Regions from separate parts of the Paeniglutamicibacter selenitireducens genome, predicted to be linked through region 4. Evidence: riboswitches for the same ligand, from Rfam matches in the RefSeq annotation. Region 4 holds a riboswitch; each other region holds the start of a gene.

Region 1 (3,191 bases), on a different contig from region 4:
GGCGTGGCGTTGGCGGAGATCGGGGTGGCGGGGCCGATCTCCGGGACCAGGTAGTGGTAGTTGGTGTCGAACCACTTTGTCATTTCCAGCGGGGCGCGGGACTCGTCGCCGCGGGCCAGCACGAACGAGGCGGCCGTGCTGATGGCGCCGTCGGCGTCGGCAAGGTCCGCGAAGCGGGTGGGCAGCGCGGAGAGCGCGACGGTGGCATCGAGCACCTGGTCGTAGTAGGCGAAGTCGCCGGGCAGCGAGGCGTCGGCGGCACCCAGGCCCAGGGCGGCCAGCGTGGCCAGGTTTGCCTGCTGCAGGTCGCGGGCCGCGGTGTGCAGCGCCGCCTCGTCGGTGCGCTTGGCCCAGTGGGACTCGAGGGCCTTCTTGAGCTCGCGGTTCGGGCCGATGCGCGGGTAGCCGAGGATGGATGCTGCGGGGAAGGTTGGCTTCGTCATGGTGTTTCTCCTTGGGTGTTGAACGTGGGGGAAAGAGTCGGTGGGGATTGGTGCGGGCCCGGCGCGCCTAGACGGCGGCGCGGGCCGCCCAGGAATTGACGACCTGGGCGCGGGTGCGGGGCAGTTCGAGCCGTTCGATGACATCGAGTGACCCGCGGTGGTCGTTGAAGGTGTACAGGTGGACCCCGGGGGCCCCGTCGTCGAACGCGCGCCGCGCCAGCGTGACGGCGGCGGTGACCCCGAGGTGGTGGCGTTCGGCGTCGCTGCCCGCGGTTTCCAGCGCGTGTGCCAGCACCGGGTCCGGTTCGACGCCCGTCATCGCTGCCAGCCGGTTCAGCCGCTTCAGCGAGTTCAGCGGGATGACCCCCGGGATGATCGGGATGGACACCCCGGCGCGGCGTGCCGCGTCGACAAGGTGGGTGTACTCCTCCGGGCGGAAGTACACCTGGGTGATCGCGTAGTTGGCCCCGGAGCGCTCCTTGGCCAGCAGCACCTCCACGTCGTGCTCGAACGACGGGGACTCGGGGTGCCGGATCGGGTAGGCCGCCACACCCACGCCCAGCCGGCCGCCGGCCAACGCCGCCGAGTGCTCGGACTCGACCTCGCGGATGAGCTCGATGAGGTAGCGGGCGAACGGGAACTCCCCGCGCCACCCGTCGGGGTCGGTGGGCAGGTCCCCGCGCAGGGCCAGGACCCCGCGCACCCCGAGCGAGATGAAGTGGCGGATCAGGTTCTCGAGGGACTGGCGGCTCTCCCCCACACAGGTCAGGTGCGCCAGCGGGCGCAGCCTGGTGTTCTGGATGAGGTGTTCGATGAGTTCCAGCGAGGCCCGGCGGCGTGCATGGGTGCCGGAGTAGGTGACCGACACATAGTCGGGGCTCGAGGCCTGCAGCGCCTCGATGCTGTTGAAAACGCCCTCGGTCGCGTCGCGGTTCACCGGCGGGTACAGCTCGTAGGACAGTGACGGCGGGGCCGCGGACGGTGCAATGCTCATGTGTTTCTCCTCGTCAGAACGAGGGAGGCCCCAGGTACGCCACAATAGCCGCGACCCTCCGGGACGGAGGTGCGCGGCGATGGTGAGCGGGTTGTGAAGCGGCTCCATCGCTTCTGGCCTTAGCACCCTCGAGGACGGACGCCCCGCACGGGGGAATCCATCGAACCGATGGTTGCTGCGGCGTCAACGAGCCAGATCTCTCAGCCGCTCTTGATGGTTGATGCATTCATCATGTTCCAGGTTCCGCCCGGCGTGCAAGGCGCCTGGCGCGCACCGCGTCACGCGGGGCAAAAACGCTTCACATGACGTTTTCCGCCCCGCTCCGCGGCACCGCCCGACGCCTTTGTGACGCTGGTGGTTCGGTGAATCCCGCGGATTTGCGGCGATCCGACGCCATTGCGTTACTTTCGCCGCCAAGTGTGAAGCCAGTGTGACGGTCGGGCGTGCCGCCTCCCCGCACCGGCTTCCCGCGCCTCCCGGTGCCGGGGAGCCGGCACCGGTTCCCCCGCCGGCACGCCGCGATGCCCCGCGACACCCCCGGCGCGTTCCGCGGCAGGTGCGCGGCCGGGCCCCGGCACCGAACTAGGCTGGGTCGCACCATGGATACCAGGCAGAAGACCCACCAGGGCGGCGGACGCGGCCGCTCCATCCCCGAGGCCATGCGCGCCGGCGAGGACGAATTCCGCATCGACATCGAACGCATCAGGTTCTCCCCCTACTTCTCCCGGCTCTCGGCCGTCACGCAGGTCATCCCGCAGGCGGGCGCCGGCACCATGGTGCACAACCGGCTCACGCATTCGCTCAAGGTCTCCGCAGTGGCACGCTCCATCGCCATCGGCCTGATCAACGCGGACGAGCACACGCGCAAGACCGTGGCGGGGCTCGGCGGCTGCGACCCCGTGGTGGTGCAGGCCGCGGCCGCCGCCCACGACCTGGGGCACCCCCCGTTCGGGCACCTGGGCGAGCAGGAACTGGACCGCGTGGCCCGCCGCACGCTGGGGCTTCCCGACGGCTTCGAGGGCAATGCGCAGAGCTTCCGCATCCTCACGGCGTTGGACAGCTGCGAGGCCACGCCGCGCGGGCTGAACCTCACCGCGGCGGTGCGCGCCGCGGTGCTCAAGTACCCGTGGACCCGCAACGAGTGGCAGGGACGGCCCGGCGGCCCCGCGCGGATGCTGCCACGCGGCGTCGGGTCCGGCGGCGCCGGGGCGCACAAGTTTTCCGCCTACGACATCGAGGCCGCGGAGATGCACGAGGTGCTCTCGGTGTTCCCGGGCATCGCCCGGCACCAGCAGACCCTTGAGTGCTCGGTGATGGACATCGCCGACGACATCGCCTACGCCGTCCACGACCTCGACGATTTCTACAGGGCCGGGGTGCTGCAGTACCCCACGGTCTCCACCGAGCTGCGGGCCTGGCTGGATTCCGGCGCGGAGCTCGCGCGGACCCCCGACACCGACCTCGACACCCGCAGGCCCGGGCATGCGCTGGAGCGCACCTGGCGTCACGTCGCGGCGAAGGACCCGTGGATCGCCAATGCGGAGGCCTTCCGCGCCTCGGTGGAGCGGGTCGGCCGCGACCTTGTCGATGGCCTGCTGGCCGTCCCCTACGACGGCGGGCTGGAGGCCGACCGCGCGGTCACCGGGTTCACGCGGCGTTGGATCGACAGGCTGCAGGCCTCGATCGCGGTGGAACAGGAACCCACCGTCCGCAGCGGGCACGTCCGACTGGCCGACGAGGCCTGGCACGACGTG
Region 2 (3,191 bases), on a different contig from region 4:
TCCACGGCGACCCCGGGCAGCGCCCGGGTGCCGCAGCCGGGCTTGAACGCGGCGTCGTCCTGCCGCGGGGAGAGGATCGTGGCGCCGGTTTCCGACTGCCACCAGGTGTCCACCATCGGGATGCCGGCGGGGGTGTCGCGGCCGACCTGGGCGCGCAGCCAGCGCCAGGCCTCCGGGTTCACGGCCTCGCCGACGGTTCCGGCCAGCCGGATGGAGGAGAGGTCGTGCGTCGCCGGGATCCCGTCCGGGAACCAGCCCATCAGCGAGCGCACCAGGGTGGGCGCCGTGTAGTAGCTGGTGACCCCGTAGCGTTCGATGATCTCGAAGTGCCGCCCCGGGTGCGGGGCATTGGGGACGCCCTCATAGATCACCTGGGTGACGCCGTTGGACAGCGGGCCGTAGATCTCGTAGGTGTGCGCGGTGACCCAGGCCAGGTCCGCGGTGCACCAGTGGACGTCGTTCGCGCGCTGCGCCGGGTCCGGGTGGGAGAAGAGGAACTCGTGGCTCCACGAGGCCTGCGTCAGGTAGCCGCCCGTGGTGTGGACCAGCCCCTTGGGCTGCCCCGTGGTGCCGGAGGTGTACATGATGAACAGCGGGGTTTCCGCGTCGAACGCCTCGGGGGTGTGCTCGGTGCTGGCGGTGTCGACCGTCTCGTGCCACCACAGGTCCCGGCCCTCCGTCCAGGGGATCTCGCTGCCGGTGCGGCGCAGCACCAGCACGTGTTCGATGCTGTTCTCCCCGGCCACCGCGGCGTCGGCGTTCTTCTTCACGGGCACGGCTGTGCCGCGGCGGAACTGCCCGTCCGTTGTGACAAGGAGCTTCGCGCCGGTGTCCTCCACCCGGAAGCGCAGCGCCTCGGCGGAGAAGCCTCCGAAGACCAGGGAGTGCACCGCCCCGATGCGCGCGCAGGCCAGGGTGATGACGACGGTCTCCACGAGGACGGGCAGGTAGATGACCACGCGGTCGCCCGTGCCGATGCCGAGCGCGAGAAGCGCGTTGGCGGCCCGGGAGACCCGGTCCTGCAGGTCCTTGTAGGTGACGGTGGTGCGGTCCCCGGGCTCGCCCTCGAAGTGCAGCGCCACCTTCTCCCCGCGCCCGGCCTCCACGTGGCGGTCCACGCAGTTGTAGGCGGCATTGAGTTTTCCGCCCTCGAACCAGCGCAGCTCGGGTCCGCGGCGCGCGGCCGGGTCCACGCCGGTGCTGCGGTGGACGGTGTGCCAGTCCGCGGCCCAGTCCAGGCGCCGGGCCGCGGCATCCCAGAAGGCCAGGCGTTCGTCCTCGTTCCACGGGTCTTCGGCGGGCAGGGTGGTCGCGGCGGGGGAAAGTGTTGCAGACATGTGGTTCTCCATCGGTCCTGGCGGTGGCACCGGCCTCGGCGAGGTGGTTGCTGCGGCGTCGTGGAGCCAGGTCTCTCGGCCGCTCTGGATGGGTGGTTGGTGCGGTGCCTCAGGCCCAGCGGTTGATGGCCTTGCGCTCGGCCAGCCCCAGCAGGGCGTCGGTGGTCTTGCCCAGCACCGCCAGCAGGATGATGGCAAGGACCAGGCGGTCGATCCGGCCGTTGTTCTGCGAATCCAGCAGCAGGAAGCCCAGCCCCATGGATGAGGCGATGAGTTCGGCGGCCACCAGGAACAGCCACGACTGGGCCAGGGCCAACCGCAGGCCGGAGAAGATCGCCGGGACCACTGCGGGCAGCTGCACGGTGGCCAGCAGCCTGGTTCCCTTGAGCCCGAAGGCCCGTGCCGCCTCGATCAGGTTCCTGTCCACGTGGCGCAAGGCCAGGTAGACGGTGGTGAAGACGGGGAAGAACGCGCCGATGACGATCAGTGTCACCTTGGAGTCCTCGCCGATCTTCATCCACAGGATCAGCAGCGGCACCCACGCGAGCGAGGGCACGGCTCGGATGGCCCCGATGAACGGCCCGAGCAGGGCGTCGGCGAGGTCGGACAGCCCGACGAGCGCGCCGACCGCCAGGCCCAGCAGGGAGCCGATGGCGAAGCCGACCAGCACGCGCTGGGTGGATATCGCCACGTGCTGTGCGAGCGTCCCGCCGTCGAGCAGTTCAAGGGCCGCTTCGAGCACCGACCCGGGGGTCGGCAGCTGGGAGGTGCTGACCCAGCCAAGCGTCGTGGACGCCTGCCAGAGCCCAAGCAGGACCACCGGGAGAAGGGATCCCAGGAAGATGCGCCCCGCACGGGTCGCCAGCAACGGGTTGCGCGGCCGCCCGGAGGCCCGGGCGACTGCGGGTGAAAGGTCGGAAGGGGCTGGCATTACGGCGTCTTGACCTTCGTGGCGTCCGCCTTCCGGGCGAAGCTGTCATCCACGAGCGAGCCGAGCGCGGTGTCGACGTCGGACTGGGCCTTGACGTCGTGTGATTCCACGAAGATGGGGCCGACCTTGGCGAGGACCTTGGTGAAGGCTTCCCCCGGCACGGCATCCACGCCGAGGTTCGAGCGCTCGGTGATCACCTTGGTGGCGACCGCGGCATCCAGGCCGGCGACTCCCGCGAGGATCTCCGCGGTTTCCTTCTGGTTCGCAGCGGCCCATTCGCGGGCCTTTTCGTAGGAGTCGACGACGGTCTGGGCGACCTCGGGCGACTTCTCGAGGAAGGACTCGGTGGCGTTCAGCGCGCCGTAGGTGTTGAAATCGAGGTTGCGGTAGATCAGCTTCGCGCCGTTCTGCTCGGCCCCGGCCATGATGGGATCCAGTCCGCTCCAGGCGTCAACGGAAGCGTTTTCCAGTGCGGTGCGGCCGTCGGCGTGCTGCAGGTTCTGGACCGTGACGTCCGAGGACTTCAGGCCGTTGGCCTCGAGGGACTGCAGCAGGAAGAAGTACGGGTCGGTGCCCTTGGTGGCTGCGACCTGCTTGCCCTTGAGGTCCGCCACGGAGGATATGGGTGAATCCTTGGCAACGACCAGGGCCGCCCACTCCGGCTGCGAGTACAGGGCGATGGTCTTGATGGGCGAGCCGTTGGATCGGGCCAGGAGCGCCGCCGAACCGGCGGTCGAACCCACATCGACGGCGCCGGCGCGGAGTGCCTCGTTGGCCTTGTTGGAACCTGCGGACTGCACCCAGTTGACGGTGATGCCCTGCTCCTTCAACGAGGCCTCAAGCCAGCCCTTTTCCTTGAGGACGAGGCTCAGCGGGTTGTATGTCGCAAAGTCGATGTTCAGGGTCTTGGCCTCGGCGGCGCT
Region 3 (3,191 bases), on a different contig from region 4:
GCGGCTGGAATGCACCGGCAGCCGATCCATGGGGTGCTCCTGCCGGAGGAAACAACGGCGGATGGGGCAACCCGGGTTCTGACGAACCGCCTTTCTAAACAAATTTATTCACCATCCCGCAGAAAATTCTGCGGGCTCCACCTGATAAAGGAGCTCCACGATGGCTAAGGCTGAACTCCGTAAGCCCAAACCAAAGTCCAACCCCTTGAAGGCCGCTGACATCACCGTCATCGACTACAAGGACGTAGCATTGCTGCGCAAGTTCATTTCGGATCGCGGAAAGATCCGTGCCCGTCGCGTTACCGGCGTTTCCGTTCAGGAACAGCGCAAGATCGCACAGGCCATCAAGAACGCGCGTGAAGTAGCCTTGCTGCCTTACTCCGGCGCTGGCCGCGGCTAAGGAAGGTATACAAACATGGCAAAGCTCATTCTGACCCACGAAGTTACCGGCCTCGGTGCCGCAGGCGACATCGTTGAGGTGAAGAACGGTTACGCACGTAACTACCTTCTCCCGCGTTCGTTCGCCATCACCTGGACCCCGGGCGGTGAAAAGCAGGTGGAGTCGATCAAGGCTGCACGTGCCGCTCGCGCCGTTGCGTCCCTGGAAGAAGCACAGGCTCTCGCCGCCGCTATCTCCGCCAAGCCGGTCAAGCTGTCCGTCAAGGCTGGCGCTACCGGTCGCCTCTTCGGCACCGTCAAGACCGACGACATCGCCAAGGCTGTTGCAGCCGCCGGCGTTGGCGCGATCGACAAGCGCAACATCGAGATCAACGACCACATCAAGTCGACGGGTAACTACTCGGCGACCGTGCGCCTGCACACCGATGTGTCCGCGACCATCTCGCTGGTAGTCGTAGCCGCAAAGAAGTAATTCGCTGCGGATCCACCGCTCTTCGGGGCTGTGGGCACTGGGGACCCCACCTTCGGGTGGGGTCCCCAGTGCTTTAACGGGCCAGGTCGCTGCGGTTCCGGGGGAGTGGACGCCCAAGCGGGAACTTTTGCGGCAGACTATCGATACCCGGGCACGGAAAGCGAGATATTGTCGCAGATTCTTCGATTCTTACCCTCCGTTAACCAATGTGTCGAAACAATCTTTGACTGGAGCTAAACCTTTCTCCTAACGTTAGTCATGAATCAAGAGTGTCAACGGAAAAGCCCTGGCTTGTTGACCGGCAACCCTCTCACGGTAGTGGGGTGCTCCAGGTGACGATTCGGCCCGCGGGACCCCGGGGGCAAGTACCGCACACCCAGGAACAGGCTGCTGCGCATCGGGCGCATGCGTGATCCGAGGTGCGCACGACGCCGAAGGACCGATCCATGACGCTTGCCACAGACCTCACCCCCAACACCTTGCGCAACGTATTCGCCCAGCATCCCTCGGGCGTTGCGGCTTTGTGCGCCATCATCGACGGAGAGCCGCAGGGCATCGTCGCTTCTTCGTTCACCGTGGGCGTCTCGATGGATCCACCCCTGGTGATGTTCGCCGTGCAGAACACCTCGCGCACCTGGCCGGTGATCCGCTCCAGCGCCCGTATCGGGGTGTCGGTGCTCAGCGAGAAGAACGAGGGCGTGTGCCGTCAGATCGCGTCCAAGACCGGCGACCGCTTTGCGGGGCTTCGCCTTGATTCGACCGACGAGGGCGCGCTGCTGCTCCACGATGCCAGCCTGTGGCTGGATTGCTCGGTGGAGCAGGAGATTCCCGCTGGCGACCACCACGTCGTGCTGCTGCGGGTCCACGGCCACCAGACGAGCGACGCGTCGGAGTCCCCGCTGGTCTTCCACGGATCCGCATTCCGCCGCCTGGAAACCGGGCAGCTCGTCTCCTGAGACGTTCCCCGCGCAGTGCACGAGCCTGCCGGGCCCTTGTCCGACCAAACTGGTTAGGCCGTGGCCCGGCGGGCTCGTGCCGCATGCGGCGGCAGGATTCGCTGTCGGCCTCAGGACGGGTCGTGGACGGTGTCCACCATGTGGCGGTAGCCACGCCGCGCAAGTTCCGCGAGTACCGCGAGGTCGACGTCGCCGAGCTTGTTGACGTACAGGCAGGAGGCGCCTCGCTTGTGCTTTCCCAGCGCGGCCAGGAGGTCCTCGGACTCGGGGGCGATGGTCAGGCCGTAGAGGGCCAGGTTCGTGGAGCGTGGCGAGAAGCCGATTGCCGCGGCGTCGCCCTCTCGTCCCGAATCGTACTTGTAGTGGTAGGAGCCGAACCCGACGATGGTTGGCCCCCACATGGTCGCGGGCTGCCCGGATACTTCTTCCATCATTTCCAGCAGAGCTTGTGCATCGGAGCGCCGGACAGGATGTTCGACGGAGGCGATGAACTCGTGCGGATCAACCGGAGTGGGTGCGGTTTTGTTGACGGCCATGCGAGCCAGTATTGCAGCGGTTCCGAGGCGCATCAACCTCAGTCATCCCCAGATTTCCGTGACCCATGTGGATAGCTGTGGATAGTTTGTGGGTAACGGGAGAAAGCCGCGGGGATTAACCCCGGAATCTCGGGGTTCTTGTGTGAATAACCAGGGTTTTCACTCTGCCAATCTGTGGATAACTATTTTCTGTCCACAGCCCGCTTATCAAATAAGGCCTAGTCAGATGCCACTTATTGCAAATCTACAGTGGTAATCCACAGAGTTCTCCCCAGACTGTGCACACAACACGCCGAAAGGTTCACAGGTTATGCACAACCCCTGTGGATAACCGTGTTGGGTTTGAGGCAATTGGGGTCTAAGGTGACAGTGTTCCCCACCTATTTCCACAGGCTCGCGGTGTCTCTTCACACACGTGAGATTGGACGTACCAAAAGGTCGGCCGACCCTGCGACACTGAAGTAGGTATTGACGCGGAAACCTGGGAACCCGCGAAGCTTGAAGGGAAGACCCGTGTCGCTAGCGAACATCGAAACCAATCCTGAATCAGCCGATTCAGCCTACGGCCGCACGCCGCCGCAGGACCTCGTGGCCGAACAAAGCGTGCTCGGCGGCATGATGCTTTCCAAGGACGCCATCGCGGACTGCGTGGAGGTCCTGCGCGGACTCGACTTCTACCGGCCGGCGCACGAAGCCATCTACGAAGCGATCATCGACCTCTATGGCCGCGGGGAACCCGCCGACGCAGTGACCGTTTCCGACCTCCTGACCAAGCGCGGGGAAATCACGCGCATCGGGGGCCCCGCCTACCTGCACACGCTGATCCAG
Region 4 (3,191 bases):
AGGTCAAGTCCGTGTTCGTGAACGTCTTCGGTGGCATCACCGCATGTGACGCCGTTGCCAAGGGCATCGTCGGCGCACTGGCCGAGCTCGGTTCCGCAGCCAACAAGCCGCTCGTTGTGCGTCTTGACGGCAACAACGTGGAGGAAGGCCGCCGCATCCTGGCCGAAGCCAACCACCCGCTGGTCACCCTGGCAGCAACCATGGACGAGGGCGCCGACAAGGCCGCCGAACTCGCCAACGCAGCGAAGTAAGTAGGGATACGCGAACATGAGCATTTACCTTAACAAGGACTCCAAGGTCATCGTTCAGGGCATCACCGGTGGCGAGGGTACCAAGCACACCGCCCTGATGCTGAAGGCCGGAACCAACGTCGTCGGCGGCGTCAACGCCCGCAAGGCCGGCACCACCGTCGTCCACGGCGACAAGGACATCAAGGTCTACGGCGCAGTTGCCGAAGCCATGGCCGAAACCGGCGCCGACGTGTCGATCGTCTTCGTTCCGCCGGCCTTCACCAAGGATGCCGTCGTAGAGGCCATCGAGGCAGGCATCGGCCTGGTCGTGGTCATCACCGAGGGCGTGCCGGTGCAGGACTCGGCCGAGTTCTGGGCACTTGCCCAGTCCAAGGTCGACGCCGACGGCAACCAGATCACCCGCATCATCGGCCCGAACTGCCCCGGCATCATCACCCCCGGTGAAGCACTGGTCGGCATCACCCCGGCCAACATCACCGGCAAGGGCCCGATCGGCTTGGTCTCCAAGTCCGGTACCCTGACCTACCAGATGATGTACGAACTGCGCGACCTGGGCTTCTCCACCGCCATCGGCATCGGCGGCGACCCGGTCATCGGCACCACCCACATCGACGCCCTGGCTGCGTTCGAGGCGGATCCGGAGACCAAGGCCATCGTCATGATCGGCGAAATCGGCGGCGACGCCGAAGAGCGTGCAGCCGACTTCATCAAGGCCAACGTCACCAAGCCGGTTGTCGGCTACGTGGCAGGCTTCACCGCCCCCGAAGGCAAGACCATGGGCCACGCTGGCGCCATCGTCTCCGGTTCGGCCGGTACCGCACAGGCAAAGAAGGAAGCACTCGAGGCTGCCGGCGTGAAGGTCGGCAAGACCCCGTCGGAAACCGCGAAGCTGCTGCGCGAAGTTTTCGCCGCCCTCTAAGCTGAGCATTCCGCATTCGGCGGTTGGCCGCCCGTGAAAACGGGTGGCCAACCGCCGTTTCGTTTATGCGGCGGAAACAGGTTCGCTCCGGTGGCTCAGCCGCGCAGGCGGAAGAACGAGGTGCCGGCGGCCTCGTAGCCCCCGGGCAGCAGCAGCACCCGCAGCTCCGGGTTGAACTGCACCTCGGCAGGCCCGCGCCCGTCCAGCGCCGCCGCGAGCTTGTCCGGGGAGAGCGCCTCCAGCAGCCATTCGTTGGGGCCGGCACCCAGCTGCAGGAGCCCGGTGCCTGGGTCGAAATCAAGCCAGGCGGAGATCCAGTCCCCGGCAAAGCGCGGCAGGGGATTGGCGGTGGCCGCGGGGGCTGTGTACGTGTGGTGGGACATGGGTGTCACGTTCCTTGAAGCTGGTTGTCCTTGCCCTGCCGCGGGTATGCGTGCGAAGGCCGCTTCGTCATCCGAACCACCCGCCGTACAACAATGGGGTTGGTGCCTGGTCAGTCGGAGCTTTGCCATGAAAGCAACCAGAACTCGTGAAGCTGTATCCACCATACGTCGGGCAACCGACACCTCGCCAGCGCCGGTCGGTTGAGCGCAATAAAGCGTCATCGCGCGGCCGTGCGGACTTTGCGCCGGGAGGCATAGGCTGGGAGGCGGATATCCGTCACCAGCTTCCGGAAGGCACACCATGCGCGCAACACTGATCCACGGACCGCGGGACATCCGCGTCGAAGACTGCCCGGACCCGGTCCTGCTTGCCGGCACCGACGCGCTGGTCAGGGTGACAGCGGCCTGCGTGTGCGGGTCGGACCTGTGGCCGTACCGCGGCGTCAACCAGATCCCGAAGCCGCGGCGCATCGGCCACGAATTCATTGGCGTCGTCACGGCCGTCGGGGACGAGGTCTCCACCCTGAAGGCCGGGGACTTCGTGGTTGCCCCGTGGGCCAACAGCTGCGGGGAATGCCCGCCATGCCGCAACGGAGTCCACGTGGCCTGCGAGCACCGGGCCGTCAGGGGCGGGAAGGACGAGCACGGGCTGCCTGTCGATGGCGGCCAAGGTGAGGCGGTGCGCGTTCCGAATGCCGATGGAACCCTGGTTCCGGTGCCCGGCGTCTCGGAGCCGGACGAGGCCTTGTCCAAATCGCTGCTCGCGCTCTCCGACGTCATGGGCACCGGACACCACGCCGCGCTCGGTGCCAAGGTGGCGCCGGAGCGCAGCGTTGTGGTGGTCGGCGACGGCGCCGTGGGTTTGAGCGGCGTGCTCGCCGCCAAACGTCTGGGGGCCACCCGGATCATCGCCATGTCCAGGCATGCCGACAGGACCGAGCTGGCCCTCACTTTCGGGGCGACCGACGTGGTCGCCGAGCGCGGCACGGAAGCCGCCGACAAGGTGCGCGAGCTGCTCGGGGGAGTGCTGGCCGACTCTGTGCTCGAATGCGTCGGCACCGCCGAGTCCCTGGGACAGGCGCTGGCCTGCACCAGGCCCGGCGGCGCCATCGGCTTCGTCGGGGTGCCGCACGGGGAAGATCCGTTGCCCCTCTACGAGCTTTTCTCGAAGAACATTTCGCTGGCGGGTGGCGCGGCCAGCACCCGCGCCTACCTGCCCGAGCTGCTGGAGGCCGTGCTCGCAGGGGACATCAATCCCGGCCTGGTCTTCGACACGGTGATGGGCCTGGAACAGGCGCCGGAGGCCTACGCGGCCATGGACGAGCGCCGCTCTATCAAGGTCATGCTGGTGCCGTAGGACGTTGGGGTGACCGCAGCACCGCTCAGGCCGCTGATTCCTTGGAAATCAGGGAATCAGCGGCCTGACGGCATGCAGTGAAAATCGAGGCTAATCGGTGCAGGGTATTTCCCTGGCCTTGGCGTCGTAGAGCTTTCCGTCGGAGACATAGTCGCCATCGTGAAGGTCGTTGAGCAGCACCGAGGAGATTCTCCGGTTGCTGGCTTCGGCCATGACGGATGTCGGCCTGTTGCCCCGGATCTTGAGGTGGTTGAACAACAAGTTCAGCAAGATCGCCATGA

Evidence for each region. Region 4 has a riboswitch for S-adenosylmethionine ahead of ACSYDW_RS16805 (hypothetical protein). Riboswitches for the same ligand answer to the same signal wherever they lie in the genome.
Region 1: linked by a shared signal. The riboswitch ahead of ACSYDW_RS09835 (methylenetetrahydrofolate reductase) and the one ahead of ACSYDW_RS16805 (hypothetical protein) in region 4 are both predicted to bind S-adenosylmethionine.
Region 2: linked by a shared signal. The riboswitch ahead of acs (acetate--CoA ligase) and the one ahead of ACSYDW_RS16805 (hypothetical protein) in region 4 are both predicted to bind S-adenosylmethionine.
Region 3: linked by a shared signal. The riboswitch ahead of ACSYDW_RS15475 (flavin reductase family protein) and the one ahead of ACSYDW_RS16805 (hypothetical protein) in region 4 are both predicted to bind S-adenosylmethionine.

The regions. Positions count from the first base shown of each region.
Region 1 is NZ_JBPULF010000004.1:196,338-199,528, forward strand. Features, by position in the region: gene metE (5-methyltetrahydropteroyltriglutamate--homocysteine S-methyltransferase) at 1-443, opposite strand, end outside; gene ACSYDW_RS09835 (methylenetetrahydrofolate reductase) at 511-1,437, opposite strand; SAM riboswitch class I at 1,539-1,657, opposite strand; gene ACSYDW_RS09840 (deoxyguanosinetriphosphate triphosphohydrolase family protein) at 2,037-3,191, shown strand, end outside.
Region 2 is NZ_JBPULF010000001.1:8,947-12,137, forward strand. Features, by position in the region: gene acs (acetate--CoA ligase) at 1-1,337, opposite strand, end outside; SAM riboswitch class I at 1,343-1,432, opposite strand; gene ACSYDW_RS00050 (ABC transporter permease) at 1,447-2,268, opposite strand; gene ACSYDW_RS00055 (aliphatic sulfonate ABC transporter substrate-binding protein) at 2,268-3,191, opposite strand, start outside.
Region 3 is NZ_JBPULF010000009.1:163,611-166,801, forward strand. Features, by position in the region: gene ACSYDW_RS15460 (single-stranded DNA-binding protein) at 1-98, shown strand, start outside; gene rpsR (30S ribosomal protein S18) at 161-400, shown strand; gene rplI (50S ribosomal protein L9) at 416-871, shown strand; SAM riboswitch class IV at 1,133-1,245, shown strand; gene ACSYDW_RS15475 (flavin reductase family protein) at 1,318-1,827, shown strand; gene ACSYDW_RS15480 (DUF1801 domain-containing protein) at 1,938-2,363, opposite strand; gene dnaB (replicative DNA helicase) at 2,877-3,191, shown strand, end outside.
Region 4 is NZ_JBPULF010000011.1:100,090-103,280, forward strand. Features, by position in the region: gene sucC (ADP-forming succinate--CoA ligase subunit beta) at 1-251, shown strand, start outside; gene sucD (succinate--CoA ligase subunit alpha) at 268-1,170, shown strand; gene ACSYDW_RS16805 (hypothetical protein) at 1,266-1,553, opposite strand; SAM riboswitch class IV at 1,575-1,705, opposite strand; gene ACSYDW_RS16810 (zinc-dependent alcohol dehydrogenase family protein) at 1,855-2,910, shown strand; gene ACSYDW_RS16815 (nucleobase:cation symporter-2 family protein) at 3,001-3,191, opposite strand, start outside.